DNA from 4 places in the Agrobacterium radiobacter genome. Region 1 is predicted to be linked to each of the others. Evidence: riboswitches for the same ligand, from Rfam matches in the RefSeq annotation. Region 1 holds a riboswitch; each other region holds the start of a gene.
The links. Region 1 has a riboswitch for cobalamin ahead of bluB (5,6-dimethylbenzimidazole synthase). Riboswitches for the same ligand answer to the same signal wherever they lie in the genome.

Region 1 (3,204 bases):
ACGGTGCCGGGGCGCTGGCGTTTTTTCCGGTTTGAATTTGCAGGACGGTGCCTGCCGCCCTAGGATCATAATCAGGGCCATGGCGGATGCAAACGGAATGTCTGCATTGCCCAGCGCTTTGAACGAGAACACGGACACGCCCCGGGAGGCAGAATGCGCAGCTCCATCGAAATCTTCAACATCCGCACCCGGCAGATGCGGGTGGTGTGGCAGACGCCTGATCTCTTTGAAGCGCCGAACTGGTCACCGGATGGAAAATATCTGCTGTTGAATTGCGAAGGCCTGCTTTATCGCCTGTCTCTTTCCGGTGATATTGCGCCGGAAAAGGTCGATACCGGCTTTGCCACGCTGTGCAACAACGATCACGGCATTTCGCCTGACGGGTCACTCTACGCCATTTCCGACAAGGTGGAATTCGGCAAGAGCGCCATCTATCTCATGGCCTCCGTGGGCGGCGCGCCACGGCTGATGACGAAAAACCTTCCCTCCTACTGGCATGGCTGGTCGCCGGACGGGAAGAGCTTCGCCTATTGCGGCATTCGCGATCAGGTCTTCGATATCTACTCCATGGATATAGAAAGCGGCGTCGAGACGCGGTTGACCCATGGCGAAGGTCGCAATGACGGGCCGGATTATTCGCCTGACGGTGCGTGGATCTATTTCAATTCCAGCCGCACCGGATTGATGCAGATCTGGCGCGTGCGGGTGGATGGCTCTGCCGTCGAGCGCATCACCGACAGCCCCTATGGCGACTGGTTTCCGCACCCGTCTCCGAAGGGAGACAAGGTGGTGTTCATCTCCTATGACGGCGACGTTTTCGACCATCCGCGCGATCTTGATGTGCGGGTGCGGCTGATGGGTATGGATGGTGGTAATGCCGAGACGCTGTTTGAGCTTTTCGGCGGGCAGGGAACGATGAACTCGCCCAACTGGTCACCGGATGGGGATGAGTTCGCCTATGTCAGGTATTTCCCGGTGTAATGGGGGAGGCAGGCCACATTGCCGCACCACCGGCAGAATACTTGCATTCGCAAACTGTTTTGCCCATAGCTTCCTTTGTCAGGTGCCCGCCCTTGCGACGGGAGAATCGGGAATCCGGTGAAAGACCGGAACGTGCCCAGCGCTGTGAGGCGGACGCTCTTTTTTAGAAGCCACTGAAGCAATTCGGGAAGGCGAAAAGGGCGGATGAAGCCAAGTCAGAAGACCGGCCTGACGGGATAGACCGAACCGCGCGGACGGCGGCAGGTTGTTGTCGAGGTGGGGTGTATGTTTGCGCCCGGCCTTCGCATTGTTGGGGATAAACGATGCCAGCCGATCCGTCCGTGAGCAATCCGCCCGGCGCCAGTTCTTTCGATCATGCGCTGTCACCCGCCCGCCCGTTTTCCGGTGAGGAGCGCGAGGCGATTTACCGCGCCATTGAAACCCGTCGTGACGTGCGCGATCAGTTCCTGTCCGATCCGCTGCCGGATGATCTGGTGGAGCGTCTCCTGAAGGCGGCCCATTCGGCACCCTCGGTCGGTTTCATGCAGCCGTGGAATTTTACCCTCATCACCGATGGCGCGATCCGTCAGGCGGCCTTTGTGGCCTTCAGCCGCGCCAATGAGGAGGCGGCGGCGATGTTCGAGGGCGAGCAGCAGGCTCTCTACCGGAGCTTGAAACTTGAAGGCATCCGCAAGGCCCCGCTCAGCATCTGCGTCACCTGCGATCCCACGCGCGGCGGCAAGGTGGTGCTGGGCCGCACCCATAATCCGCGCACGGATGTCTATTCCACCGTCTGCGCCATCCAGAATCTCTGGCTCGCAGCCCGCGCCGAAGGCATCGGCGTCGGCTGGGTCAGCATTTTCCACGATAGCGACATTCGCACCATTCTCGGTATTCCCGACCACATCGAAATCGTCGCCTGGCTCTGCGTCGGCCGTGTCGATGCGCTCTATACCGAGCCGGAACTGGCGGTGAAAGGCTGGCGGCAGCGCGTGCCGTTGGAGGAGCTTGTGTTCCGCAACCGCTGGGGCGGGGTGTAAGGCAGATAAAAGTTCCGCGAGGGAAGCGGGGCGTTGCTGCTTGTTCTTATCCCCGGCGGGGAGAAGATGGCCCGAAGGGTCAGATGAGGGGGCAAGCTCTCAGCATATCTCTACCGTAGCCCTCTCATCCCGCTGCCGCGGACTGAAGAAACAAGCGGCGTCCGCTCGCTCCACGACGGCTTCACTGCTGCGGCTGTATACCCTTCAATGCCGGGTTCTTCAGGTCGATCCGGCCTGTCTGGTCCGGCAGAAATTTGGGGCCGATGATGCGCACTTTCGTATCGTTCGGGTCATAGTCGCGTTCGGGAACGGGTTGTTCCGGCGGCTTGGCGGCCTGCTGCTGCTCGGCGGGTTTGGGGGCGGCCTTGTCACCTTGCGGTGAGGGGATTTTCGTGATGCCGGAATAGGGTGTTTCGGATTCCGGCCGGGCGGCTTCTTCCTGCTTCTGCATTTCTTCGTGATAGGCGGCCATGTTACAGGCGCAGCCCGGCACTTTTGCCGGGGCGTTCCTGTAGGCGAAGGCGGTCGGCAGGTCCCTGTAGGGTTTTCCGGTTTCCGCAGACACCATGTCGGCGGTTTCCTGATCCGTCATGGAGTGGAAATAAAGTTCCGTCTCCGTCCCCGGACACATTTTCTGGCATTGCTCGGCCTGGGCGCGGAAATCGAGCGGCGAGGCATTGGAAGCGATGGGGAAGAACGAGCCGTCGCAGGTGCGCACGCACAGTGTACGAAGCCCGCCTTCGGCGGCGGCGTTGGGGTAGGGGGAAAGCCCCGCCTGTCCCGGCTCACCGCCATTCTGCCGGAAGGCGTCGGGGTAACGCGTCACATCGGAAGGCGGCGGCAACTGTGCTTCCGTCTGCGGCGCGGTGCTGCAGCCATTGGCATCGAGGGCGGCGAGGATACGCTGGCGCCTGATATCGCCATCGTTGTCACGCGCGGCCGCCATGGCATCGTCGCGATCACGGATGATGGCGTCGCGTTCGCTTTCCGCTTCCGCCAGTGCATCGCCGATCTCGGCGCAGACACCGGCATTGGGATTGCCGTAGACGATGACGCTGCCAGACGAGCAGCCATAGCCGCGCAGGTCGTTCCTGATCTTGCGAATGACGATGTTCTGGCGGGCGAGCGCATTGGCGTAACGCCGCACCTCGGCCGTATTGCCGATGACGCGTGGCGGCTCGCG
Region 2 (3,204 bases), 1.3 Mb from region 1:
CTTCCAGCAGCTTCATGACAGGAATGACGCCGGAGGACTGGTTTTCGATCTGTTTGATCGGCGCTCCGAATTCGCGAATATTGGTCAAGGACAGCGCCACGCCGCCGCCGCGCTTGGAAAGCTGCAAGGCCGAATTGATGGAGCGGCCGATGCTTTCCATATTGTCTTCCACCCGCAGCAGAAAACACGAGACCAGCTCGCCGCGGCTCTTTTTGCCGGCATTGAGGAATGTCGGGGTGGCCGGCTGGAAGCGGCCTGAAATGATTTCATCGACCAGATTGCGGGCAAGTTGCTCATCACCACGCGCAAGGGCCAGCGCCACCATGCAGACGCGATCCTCATAACGCTCCAGATAACGTTTTCCGTCGAAGGTCTTCAGCGTATAGGAGGTGTAATATTTGAAGGCGCCGAGAAAGGTCGGAAAACGGAATTTCCGGGCATAGGCCTCGTCATAGAGGTCACGAACAAAATTGAAGGAATACTGGTCCAGCACCTCCTGCTCGTAATATCCCTCCGTCACCAGATAATCGAGCTTTTCCCTGAGGTTATGGAAAAATACCGTGTTCTGGTTGACGTGCTGGAGGAAATATTGCCGGGCGGCCAGCCGATCCTTGTCGAGCTGGATCTTCCCGTTCTCGTCGTAAAGGTTCAGCATCGCGTTCAGCGCGTGATAGTCCAGCCCCGCATCAAGCGGTTTCTGGCTTGCGGCTGCCGGCTGTTTGGCGTCCTTGCGCAGCGCGCTCGAGGTCAGCGTGTCCAAAATCGTTCCAATCCATGTTTGACGTTGGCGACGTCTTCTTCCGTGCCGAGAAGCTCGAAGCGATAGAGAAACGGCACCGCGCATTTGCGCGAGACGATATCTCCGGCGGATGCGAAAGCGGTGCCAAAATTCGTGTTTCCCGCCGCGATGACGCCGCGAATGAGATTTCGGTTGGAGGGCTCGTTCAAAAACCGGATGACCGGCTTAGGCACGGCCCCTTTGGTGCCGCCGCCCCCATAGGTGGGGGTGACCAGCACATAGGGTTCCGACACATGAGGCACGTCGTCCTCAGCGCCGAGCGGCAGGCGAAACAAACGCCGCCCCAGTTTCAGAAGGAAACGATGGGTGTTTTCAGAGCGGCTGGAATAATAGACGATCAGGCCCATCACCTTACCGCCTCAGCTGATCGAGCCGATCATATCCGGCCGGAAACCCGCCCAATGGCGTTCGCCGGCGACGACCACGGGAACCTGCATGTAACCAAGACCCCGGACGTGATCGAGCGCATCCGCATCTTCGGAGATATCGATGATCTCATAGGGAACACCAATGCGGTCGAGCGCACGATAGGTGGCGGTGCACTGGACGCAGGCGGGTTTGCTGTAAACGGTGACGGTCATGATTTCCTCTCTCGAAGCCGATTTCGGACACGGCTCAACATTGCCGATTACAATCGCAATCGGGTGGCGGTGGATCTGTCATTCAGGTGAGGCGCGTAGCCCAAGCAACTCTTCGCATTTTCGGATGGAAACCGGGCTCCGGTTTTCCCAAAATGCTGCAAGCCGCACAAAATCACTCTCTACGCCGACGAGCGCAGCAACTTAAAGAAATGCACTGGCATGACTTCACCCCGAAGCTTGTTCTGGAGGGGGCAGAAAAGGGCGCACGCAAATCATTTGCGTCAACACCTTCCTCCGGACACCCCGCCCGTGGACGTTTGCGCTCAAGGCAGGTCTCCTGACTTGCGGGTCACAACATCTATTCCGGCCTTCCCGGAGCTTTTGGCTCCAGTGACCCAAATCGGAACGATGCTCGCCGCTTACAGTTGCGGGGGCAGTTTCGGCCTTGTTCCGCCATGATGGCGTTACGCACCGAATTCCCGTCTTAGCTCCCAACCCTTGCGAATCGGAAGAACCTTGAACACCACATATAGTATATGAGGAAATTTTCACGTCAATGAATAGACACACAAAAGCCCCACCCTGTGGATCAAAAAGATTCAACACATGGTCAACAAAGGCTTAACGGCAAACGCGCTTTGCCGGTAAAGAACTGGAAAGCGTTAATCTATTCCCAGATATCGATGTGAATATCGGCTGGACGGGCGTTTTCGATCACCCTTTTTCCGTTGGGAAGATCGTTTACGAAAAGCTTGGCATGGATCTGAGCGGCATCGAGACCATAACCCTGCCATCTGTTCCGCAGCCTCTCTTCCAGCACGGCGACGGACGGGCCCACGAAGATGGTGAGGTCAAAGCTCTCGGAGAGGTTTGTCCAGGGCGCTTCGTTCAGCAGCAGATAGTTGCCTTCGGCAAGGATAAGGCGTGTTTCCGGCGCGATCGCCCGGGCGGACGCAATGGCAATCTCCCGGGAGCGGTCGAAAACCGGAACAAGCACCTCCTGCCCGCCCTTGCGGACAGCGGACACGATATCAAGGAAGCCGCGCACATCGAAAGTTTCAGGTGCGCCTTTTCGCGGCAGCAGGCCCCGTTCCTCAAGAATGCCATTGTCCATATGGAAGCCATCCATGGGCAGGACGGCAGCCGTTTCGCCTCGCGCGCACAAGGCCTCGCAAAGAGCATCCGCCAGCGTGGATTTGCCGGCCCCAGGGGGACCGGCAATGGCTATGATGAAACGGGATTGACCCTCTGCCCGCCGAAGAACGTCTTCGACGATCGTCTCAAGCTTCAGCGTCATGCGGCAAGCGTTTCCTTCGGCGCTTCCTTGGCGCCGGTCATGAAGGCGACGGCGTCGGACATGGAATAGTCCTTCGGATTGATGACGCACAGGCGCTTACCGAGCCGGTGGATATGGATGCGATCCGCAACCTCGAAAACATGCGGCATGTTATGCGAGATCAGGACAATCGGCAGACCGCGGGAGCGCACATCCAGAATAAGCTCGAGAACGCGACGGCTTTCCTTGACGCCGAGTGCCGCCGTCGGCTCGTCGAGGATGACGACCTTGGAGCCAAAGGCTGCCGCACGCGCCACCGCCACGCCCTGGCGCTGACCGCCGGAGAGGGTTTCCACCGCCTGATTGATGTTCTGGATCGTCATCAGGCCGAGTTCCGACAGTTTTTCGCGGGCGAATTTTTCCATGGCCGGGCGGTCGAGCGCCCGGAACAGGCTGCCCTGAATGCCGGGCTTGCGGATTTCACGGCCGAGAAACATATTGTCAGCTATGGACAATGCGGGAGACAGCGCAAGGTTCTGATAGACGGT
Region 3 (3,204 bases), on a different contig from region 1:
CAGAACATAATGCCGCGCGCCTGTTCCGCATTGGCGGATTTGGTGACGATGAAAGAGGTCATGGCGTTGAACAGCTGCGACCCGGCCACCCCCGCCAGAATGATGGCGCTGTTGCCATGTCCCGCCCGCACCGCGAGAAGGCTGACCAGAGAAAAGGCCACAAAAGCACCGATGAGCGCGCCGGCCGGCATCGTCAGGAAACCCGCGCCAAAACCCAGAAGCGCGACAGCGACGGCACCGGTGGAGGCGCCGGCGGAAATGCCGAGAATATAGGGATCGGCAAGCGGGTTGCGCAGAAGCGATTGCAGCACCGCCCCGGCGAGCGCCAGCGAAGCCCCGCAGCAGGCGGCGACAACGGCGCGGCTGAGGCGATAACTCCAGACAATGCCCTCATCCAGCGGCTCCAACGGATAACCCGCATGGAAGACACGGTTGGCGATAGTTTTCGCCACGACGTCAAAAGGAATGGCGGTCTCGCCGATGGCCGCTCCAGCCATCAGCGCGACGAGCAGCAGGGCGAGCGCGGCGAAAGCCAGTCCCACCCTGCCGAAATGGACGGAAAGACCGTTCACTTGGCGAGGCCGGCAGCCGAAATCGCTTCAGCCAGCGTTTCGATGCCTTCAATGGTGCGAATGGTCGGGTTCATCGCCTGCGCATCCATCTCGAAGACATGACCTTCCTTGACGGCGGGCATGATGCTGGCCACGGGATCGCTGGCGAGGAACTTCAGCTTGACGGCGACATCGTCAGCCGGGAAGCGACGGCGGTCCATCTTGCCGGCGACGATGACGGAGGGATTTGCCTTGGCGATGGTTTCCCAGCCGACGGTCGGCCATTCCTCATCGCTTTCGATGACATTCTTTAAGCCCAGCGCGGACATGATGTAACCGGGCGCGCCGTTGCGGCCAGCCACATAGGGGTCGATATCCAGCTCGGCGCTGGAGAACCAGAAGACGGCCGAAAGCTTGCCATTTGCCAAGGCGATCTTGGCGCGGGCGGCTTCCTCACGCTTTTTCAGGTCGGCAACGACTTCCTCGCCGCGATCCTGCACGTTGAAGATTTTGGCGAGATCGCGGATTTCCTGATAGATCAGATCCATGGTGAAGCCGGTGTTGCGCACGCCGTCGCCACCGCCGGAATTATCCTTGCCGATGCAATCGGCAGGCGAGGTATAGACGGGAATGCCGAGTTCGGCGAATTGCGCCGGCGTTCCGACGACGCCTTCAGGGCCGATCTGCCACTGGAACTGGGTCGTTACGAGGTCGGGTCTCTTGCCGACAACCGCCTCAAAGCTCGGATCATTATCGGCCAGTCGCTCGACCTTGGCATTGGCCTCCTCGTAGCCCTTCAGAACCGGGCCGATCCACAGCGCCGTGCCGACCACCTTGTCAGCAACCCCGAGCAGATAAAGAACCTCGGTCGTGCTCTGGCCGACGGATACGGTGCGGGCGGGAGCCTGTTTGAAGGTGATCTCCTGACCGCAGCTGTTGATCGTCAGGGGGTAAGTGGTTTCGGCAGCGTTAGCGTTGGCAAGAGGCAAAACCGCAAACGCGGCGGCCAGAAAGCCGGCATGGACCGGCAGGCGTCTAGAATGAAACATGTGTTCTCCAGTCGAAAGTAAAACTTATTCCAGAGCAGCAGGCGTCAGAACGCGCAGCAACAGCGGGACGTCTTGTACGGAGAACGACGACGGGACGCAAACCAAATGTTATGAAATAACATTACAATCTCCTCCTCCGGGCTTCCCCGCCCGTAACGATGGTTCATATTTTGACGGCAGGTCTCCTGGCTCACGGATTTGCGTCACTCATCTGCCTTCCCGCATTCCAGAGAATACAGTGGCATGACGCCTTGAAGCGTCACTGGGATGAACGACAATCCGCTTACAGTTGCGGGGGCAGCCACGGCATTGGGCGAAAAAGATCGCCCGCACCATGTTCCCTATTAATCCCTTCGCCTTTCGGCTGCAGGAACCGTCGCTTTCTCACATAAGGGGCAACGGGCGGGGCGTCAATTGCGATAGTGCCGCACCTCAGCACAAAGACGGGCCAGCCAGGGCGAAAATCATTGCGGAACCAGAGCCAGCCGGTTGCGGCACGTTTTTCGACATGGTGGTAAGCGTTTCGATCACCACCAGGCCGGATTGCGTCAGAAAGTCGGTCAGAAGACCACTGTCACGCACGGCATCGAGACGGACGAGCTGATCGTCCAGATCGGAAAAATGCCGCCTGACCAGCGCAATGGCCTGCGTTTCCTCACCCGCAACGACCGGGCCGACAATATGGCCCCGTCCCGCTGCGCGCCGCAATGCAAAGGCCACGAGACGATCCGCCTCGAACAGGCCATAACCCTTATTTTCCCGCAGGAGACGCTGCAGGACGCGCTGGCGCGAGACACCGAAAGCCGCCTGATCCAGATCCGCAACAGCGGACAAATGGTCCCCCGAAAGCGGCTCGATCCTCTGTTTTCTTCCGAGCGTCGGCATCTCGGCAGGGCAGCGCGCCCTGCCACGAAGGAGATGTACTTTTTCCGCATCTCCGGCAAAACCCAGCCGGGCAAAAAGCCGCCGTGACGCTTCCGTAGCGTTCAGCCGCAGTGCAGCGTCAGGGTAATCTGCCATGAGTTGCCGCACCAACCATGGTGCGACGCCCTGTCCCTGCAAACGGGGGGAAACGATGACCATGCCGACCGTTGCGAAACCTTCATCATAAGGAAACAGCATGGCGGTTGCGACAACGCGGTCGATTTCGTCAAGCGCGGCAAGGCCGATGCCACATTGACGCAGGAAACACCATTCATTCGCGTGGTATCGCCATCCGACAGCCATGGAGAGGGCATGCAGATGATCGGCCTCCACATCGGCGATATCCACGGTTCGCAACTCGAAACTATCGACCTTGAGCAGCTCCATGACAAACGGCTCTCATTCCCTCCGGCGCGGAACCTTGATCCCGGCAGCCCAGCCCACGACATCCGAAGATAACCAGCCTTGCCGGCAGGAATTTTCCGAAAGCGCTGGAAAGACACAACAATCTACCGAAAACACCCCTATTTCAGCAGATAAACGCCGCCGGCCACTCTAAGCTTTTCGACGTTGAAGCGGCGGAGACAGCCATGAACGCAATCGAAATTCTGGAGCGTCTTGTCGGCTTCCCATCGGTCGTCGGAACCGCCAATGGCGATATCGCCGGGTGGATCGCCGAT
Region 4 (3,204 bases), on a different contig from region 1:
GGCGGCGGCACCAGCGGCTCGATCGGCGCGACATGGAGCTGGATCGCCGCTATCGTTGCCTGCGTCGCCATCGTTGCGGCAATCCTCAATTCCCGTCACCAGCGCCGCCGTTTCGGCTTTCCACTGCGGCCGGTCTGGGCGGAATATTTCCTGGTGGCACTCGGCTGCTTCGTCGTCATCGGTTTTGTGGCTGTCGTCAACAGCTATCCCTGGCCGATCAACATCGCCCGCAATTATGCCGATGCCAATGGCATCACCTGGCCGGACGGCGGCCTGTTCATTCCGCACGGCATCGCCATTCCGGTGCTGATAGCGCTCGCCGTTGGTGCAGTGATGACCTTCATCGCCACGCGGCTGCGCTTCGGACGTTATGTATTCGCCATCGGCGGTAACCCGGAAGCAGCCGAACTCGCCGGCATCAAGACCCGCTGGGTCACGGTGAAGATATTCACGCTGATGGGTGTTCTGTGCGCCATCGCAGCGGCGATTTCGACAGCCCGCCTCAACGCGGCAACCAACGCCCAGGGTGAACTGGACGAACTTTATACGATCGCGGCGGCGGTCATTGGCGGCACCTCGCTCGCCGGCGGCGTCGGCACCATAGCGGGCGCGATGCTCGGCGCGCTCGTCATGCAATCGCTGCAATCCGGCATGGTGCTGGTGGGCATCGACACGCCCTTCCAGCGCATCGTCGTCGGTGTGGTTCTGGTCGTCGCCGTCTGGCTCGACACCATCTACCGCGCCCGCGCCAAGTAAGAACCGAGGAGAATCCCAATGACGGAACAAGTCACGCCCCTCGTGGAAATGCGCAATATTTCCATTTCCTTCGGCGGTATCCATGCGGTGGAAAACGCCTCAGTCGATCTTTTCCCCGGTGAGGTGGTCGCCCTTCTCGGCCACAATGGCGCGGGCAAATCGACGCTCATCAAGATATTGTCCGGCGCCTACCGGCGGGATGAGGGCGAAATCCTCATCAATGGCGAGGATGCGGATATCCGCAATCCCCGCGACGCCAAGAAATACGGCATTGAAACCATCTACCAGACGCTGGCGGTGGCGGATAATGTCGATGCGGCGGCCAATCTTTATCTCGGCCGCGAGCTGAAGACGAAATGGGGCACGCTTGATGATGTCGCCATGGAGGCTTCGGCCCGCGAGGTGATGGGACGTCTCAACCCCAATTTCCGGCGGTTCAAGGAGCCGGTGAAGGCACTGTCCGGCGGCCAGCGGCAGTCCGTCGCCATCGCCCGCGCCATTCTATTCGATGCCCGCATCCTCATCATGGACGAACCGACGGCGGCGCTCGGGCCGCAGGAAACCGCGCAGGTCGGTGATCTCGTCAAGGAGCTGAAACGGCAGGGCATCGGCATCTTCCTCATCAGCCACGATATCCATGACGTCTTCGACTTGGCGGACAGGGTATTCGTGATGAAGAACGGCAAGGTGGTCGGCCATGCCCGCACGGAAGATGTGACGAAGGACGAGGTTCTCGGCATGATCATTCTGGGCAAGGTGCCGTCTGGCGCTGTTGCGGGCCCGGGCGCGGTCGTCTCCTGATACCTGCCTTTAAATGAAATAAAGATATAAAGATTTCTTTATGTCTATTGACATTGTGACGCCCGTAGTGAGAAATGCGGGTGTCATGGTTCTCCGGGCCTGATTATTTCAATCCCGGAGCTAAGAGGGAATCCGGTGCGCCGACGATCGGCAAGACCGGAGCTGCCCCCGCAACTGTAAGCGGCGAGCCTTTGTCCAAGACGTCACTGGGGTGAACTCCGGGAAGACGGACAAAGGCGGCGACCCGTAAGCCAGGAGACCTGCCAGGACAAAATAACGTCCACGGGCGGGGTGTCCCGGTGGTTGCTGCAATGGTTCGGCAAGCCGGACCTGCACGCGTCCGCTTTACCCATGCCCCCACAACCAAATGGGGTATGACAATGTCAGACAAGACCATTCCAGTCGCATCGCTCGGTTTCCCGAGGATCGGCCGTCATCGCGAATTGAAGTTCGCGCTTGAAGGCTTCTGGTCCGGAAAGATTTCCGAAACGGAACTTCTCGAAACCGCCGCCAGGCTGCGCGCCGAAAACTGGGTGCTTCAGCAGGAGAAGGGGATTAGCCACATCCCCTCCAATGATTTTTCTCTCTACGATCATGTCCTCGATACGGCCGTGATGGTGGGCGCCGTTCCATCCCTCTATGGATGGGCGGGTGGAGATGTTTCCCTCTCGACCTATTTCGCCATGGCGCGCGGCAGCCAGAGCGAGGGGCATGCAGGCTGCGGCCATGTGCATGAAGGGCATTCGCATCATGGTCATGGCGTTCCGGCGCTGGAAATGACCAAATGGTTCGACACCAACTATCATTACATGGTGCCGGAGGTCTCCGAGGATCAGCATTTCGAACTGACCTCGCAAAAGCCGGTGGACCACTTCCTTGAGGCGAAGGCGCTCGGCATCCATACGCGTCCGGTCATTCTCGGTCCGGTCACGTTCCTGAAGCTTGCCAAGGCGCGTGAAGCTGCTTTCAAGCCGCTTGATCTGCTGGCGAGGCTGCTGCCTGTCTATGAAGAGCTGCTGCGCCGCCTGCACGCGGCAGGCGCAGACTGGGTGCAGATCGACGAGCCGGTCGCCGTGCTGGACCTTTCCGAGGGGGAGCGTCATGCGCTGGTTGTGGCCTATCAGGCTTTGTCCAGGGCCGCGCCGGATCTGAAGATCCTGCTCGCCACCTATTTCGGTGGGCTTGAGGACAATCTCGAAACCGTCACCGCGCTGCCGGTTGCCGGCCTTCATGTCGATCTGCTGCGAGCACCCACTGCGTTGGAGGCGGTGTTGAAGGCGCTGCCGGAAAATCGCGTTCTGTCGCTGGGCGTCATCGATGGCCGCAACATCTGGCGTGCTGATCTCGCCGCAATCGTCACCCGATTGGAACCCATCATCGCGTCACGCGGTGCGGCGGCGTTTCAGATTGCGCCGTCCTGCTCGCTGCTGCATGTTCCGGTCGATTTGGAACTGGAAACCGGCCTCGATGCCGATCTGAAAAGCTGGCTTTCCTTTGCCAGCCAGAAGCTCGACGAGATTGCCACGCTTGGCAAGGCTCTCGGTGAGGGCAAGGCCGCTGTAACCCCGGAACTGGAGGCTGCCTCGAAGGCGGTTGCCGCACGCCCATCCTCGCCTAAGGTAACGGATGCCGCCGTGCAAAAGCGTA

Region 2: linked by a shared signal. The riboswitch ahead of nrdH (glutaredoxin-like protein NrdH) and the one ahead of bluB (5,6-dimethylbenzimidazole synthase) in region 1 are both predicted to bind cobalamin.
Region 3: linked by a shared signal. The riboswitch ahead of MRBLRC7O_RS16405 (ABC transporter substrate-binding protein) and the one ahead of bluB (5,6-dimethylbenzimidazole synthase) in region 1 are both predicted to bind cobalamin.
Region 4: linked by a shared signal. The riboswitch ahead of metE (5-methyltetrahydropteroyltriglutamate--homocysteine S-methyltransferase) and the one ahead of bluB (5,6-dimethylbenzimidazole synthase) in region 1 are both predicted to bind cobalamin.

The regions. Positions count from the first base shown of each region.
Region 1 covers NZ_JBEGHX010000001.1:1,302,762-1,305,965, reverse strand. Annotated here, with positions in the region: gene MRBLRC7O_RS06600 (TolB family protein) at 154-981, shown strand; cobalamin riboswitch at 1,045-1,227, shown strand; gene bluB (5,6-dimethylbenzimidazole synthase) at 1,305-2,021, shown strand; gene MRBLRC7O_RS06590 (DUF2865 domain-containing protein) at 2,203-3,204, opposite strand, start outside.
Region 2 covers NZ_JBEGHX010000001.1:2,597,799-2,601,002, reverse strand. Annotated here, with positions in the region: gene nrdE (class 1b ribonucleoside-diphosphate reductase subunit alpha) at 1-760, opposite strand, end outside; gene nrdI (class Ib ribonucleoside-diphosphate reductase assembly flavoprotein NrdI) at 748-1,146, opposite strand; gene nrdH (glutaredoxin-like protein NrdH) at 1,159-1,380, opposite strand; cobalamin riboswitch at 1,691-1,914, opposite strand; gene MRBLRC7O_RS12755 (nucleoside triphosphate hydrolase) at 2,048-2,677, opposite strand; gene MRBLRC7O_RS12750 (ATP-binding cassette domain-containing protein) at 2,674-3,204, opposite strand, start outside.
Region 3 covers NZ_JBEGHX010000002.1:544,450-547,653, forward strand. Annotated here, with positions in the region: gene MRBLRC7O_RS16400 (FecCD family ABC transporter permease) at 1-572, opposite strand, end outside; gene MRBLRC7O_RS16405 (ABC transporter substrate-binding protein) at 569-1,600, opposite strand; cobalamin riboswitch at 1,759-1,993, opposite strand; gene MRBLRC7O_RS16410 (GNAT family N-acetyltransferase) at 2,033-2,911, opposite strand; gene argE (acetylornithine deacetylase) at 3,115-3,204, shown strand, end outside.
Region 4 covers NZ_JBEGHX010000002.1:736,355-739,558, reverse strand. Annotated here, with positions in the region: gene MRBLRC7O_RS17280 (sugar ABC transporter permease) at 1-756, shown strand, start outside; gene MRBLRC7O_RS17275 (ATP-binding cassette domain-containing protein) at 775-1,557, shown strand; cobalamin riboswitch at 1,627-1,839, shown strand; gene metE (5-methyltetrahydropteroyltriglutamate--homocysteine S-methyltransferase) at 1,938-3,204, shown strand, end outside.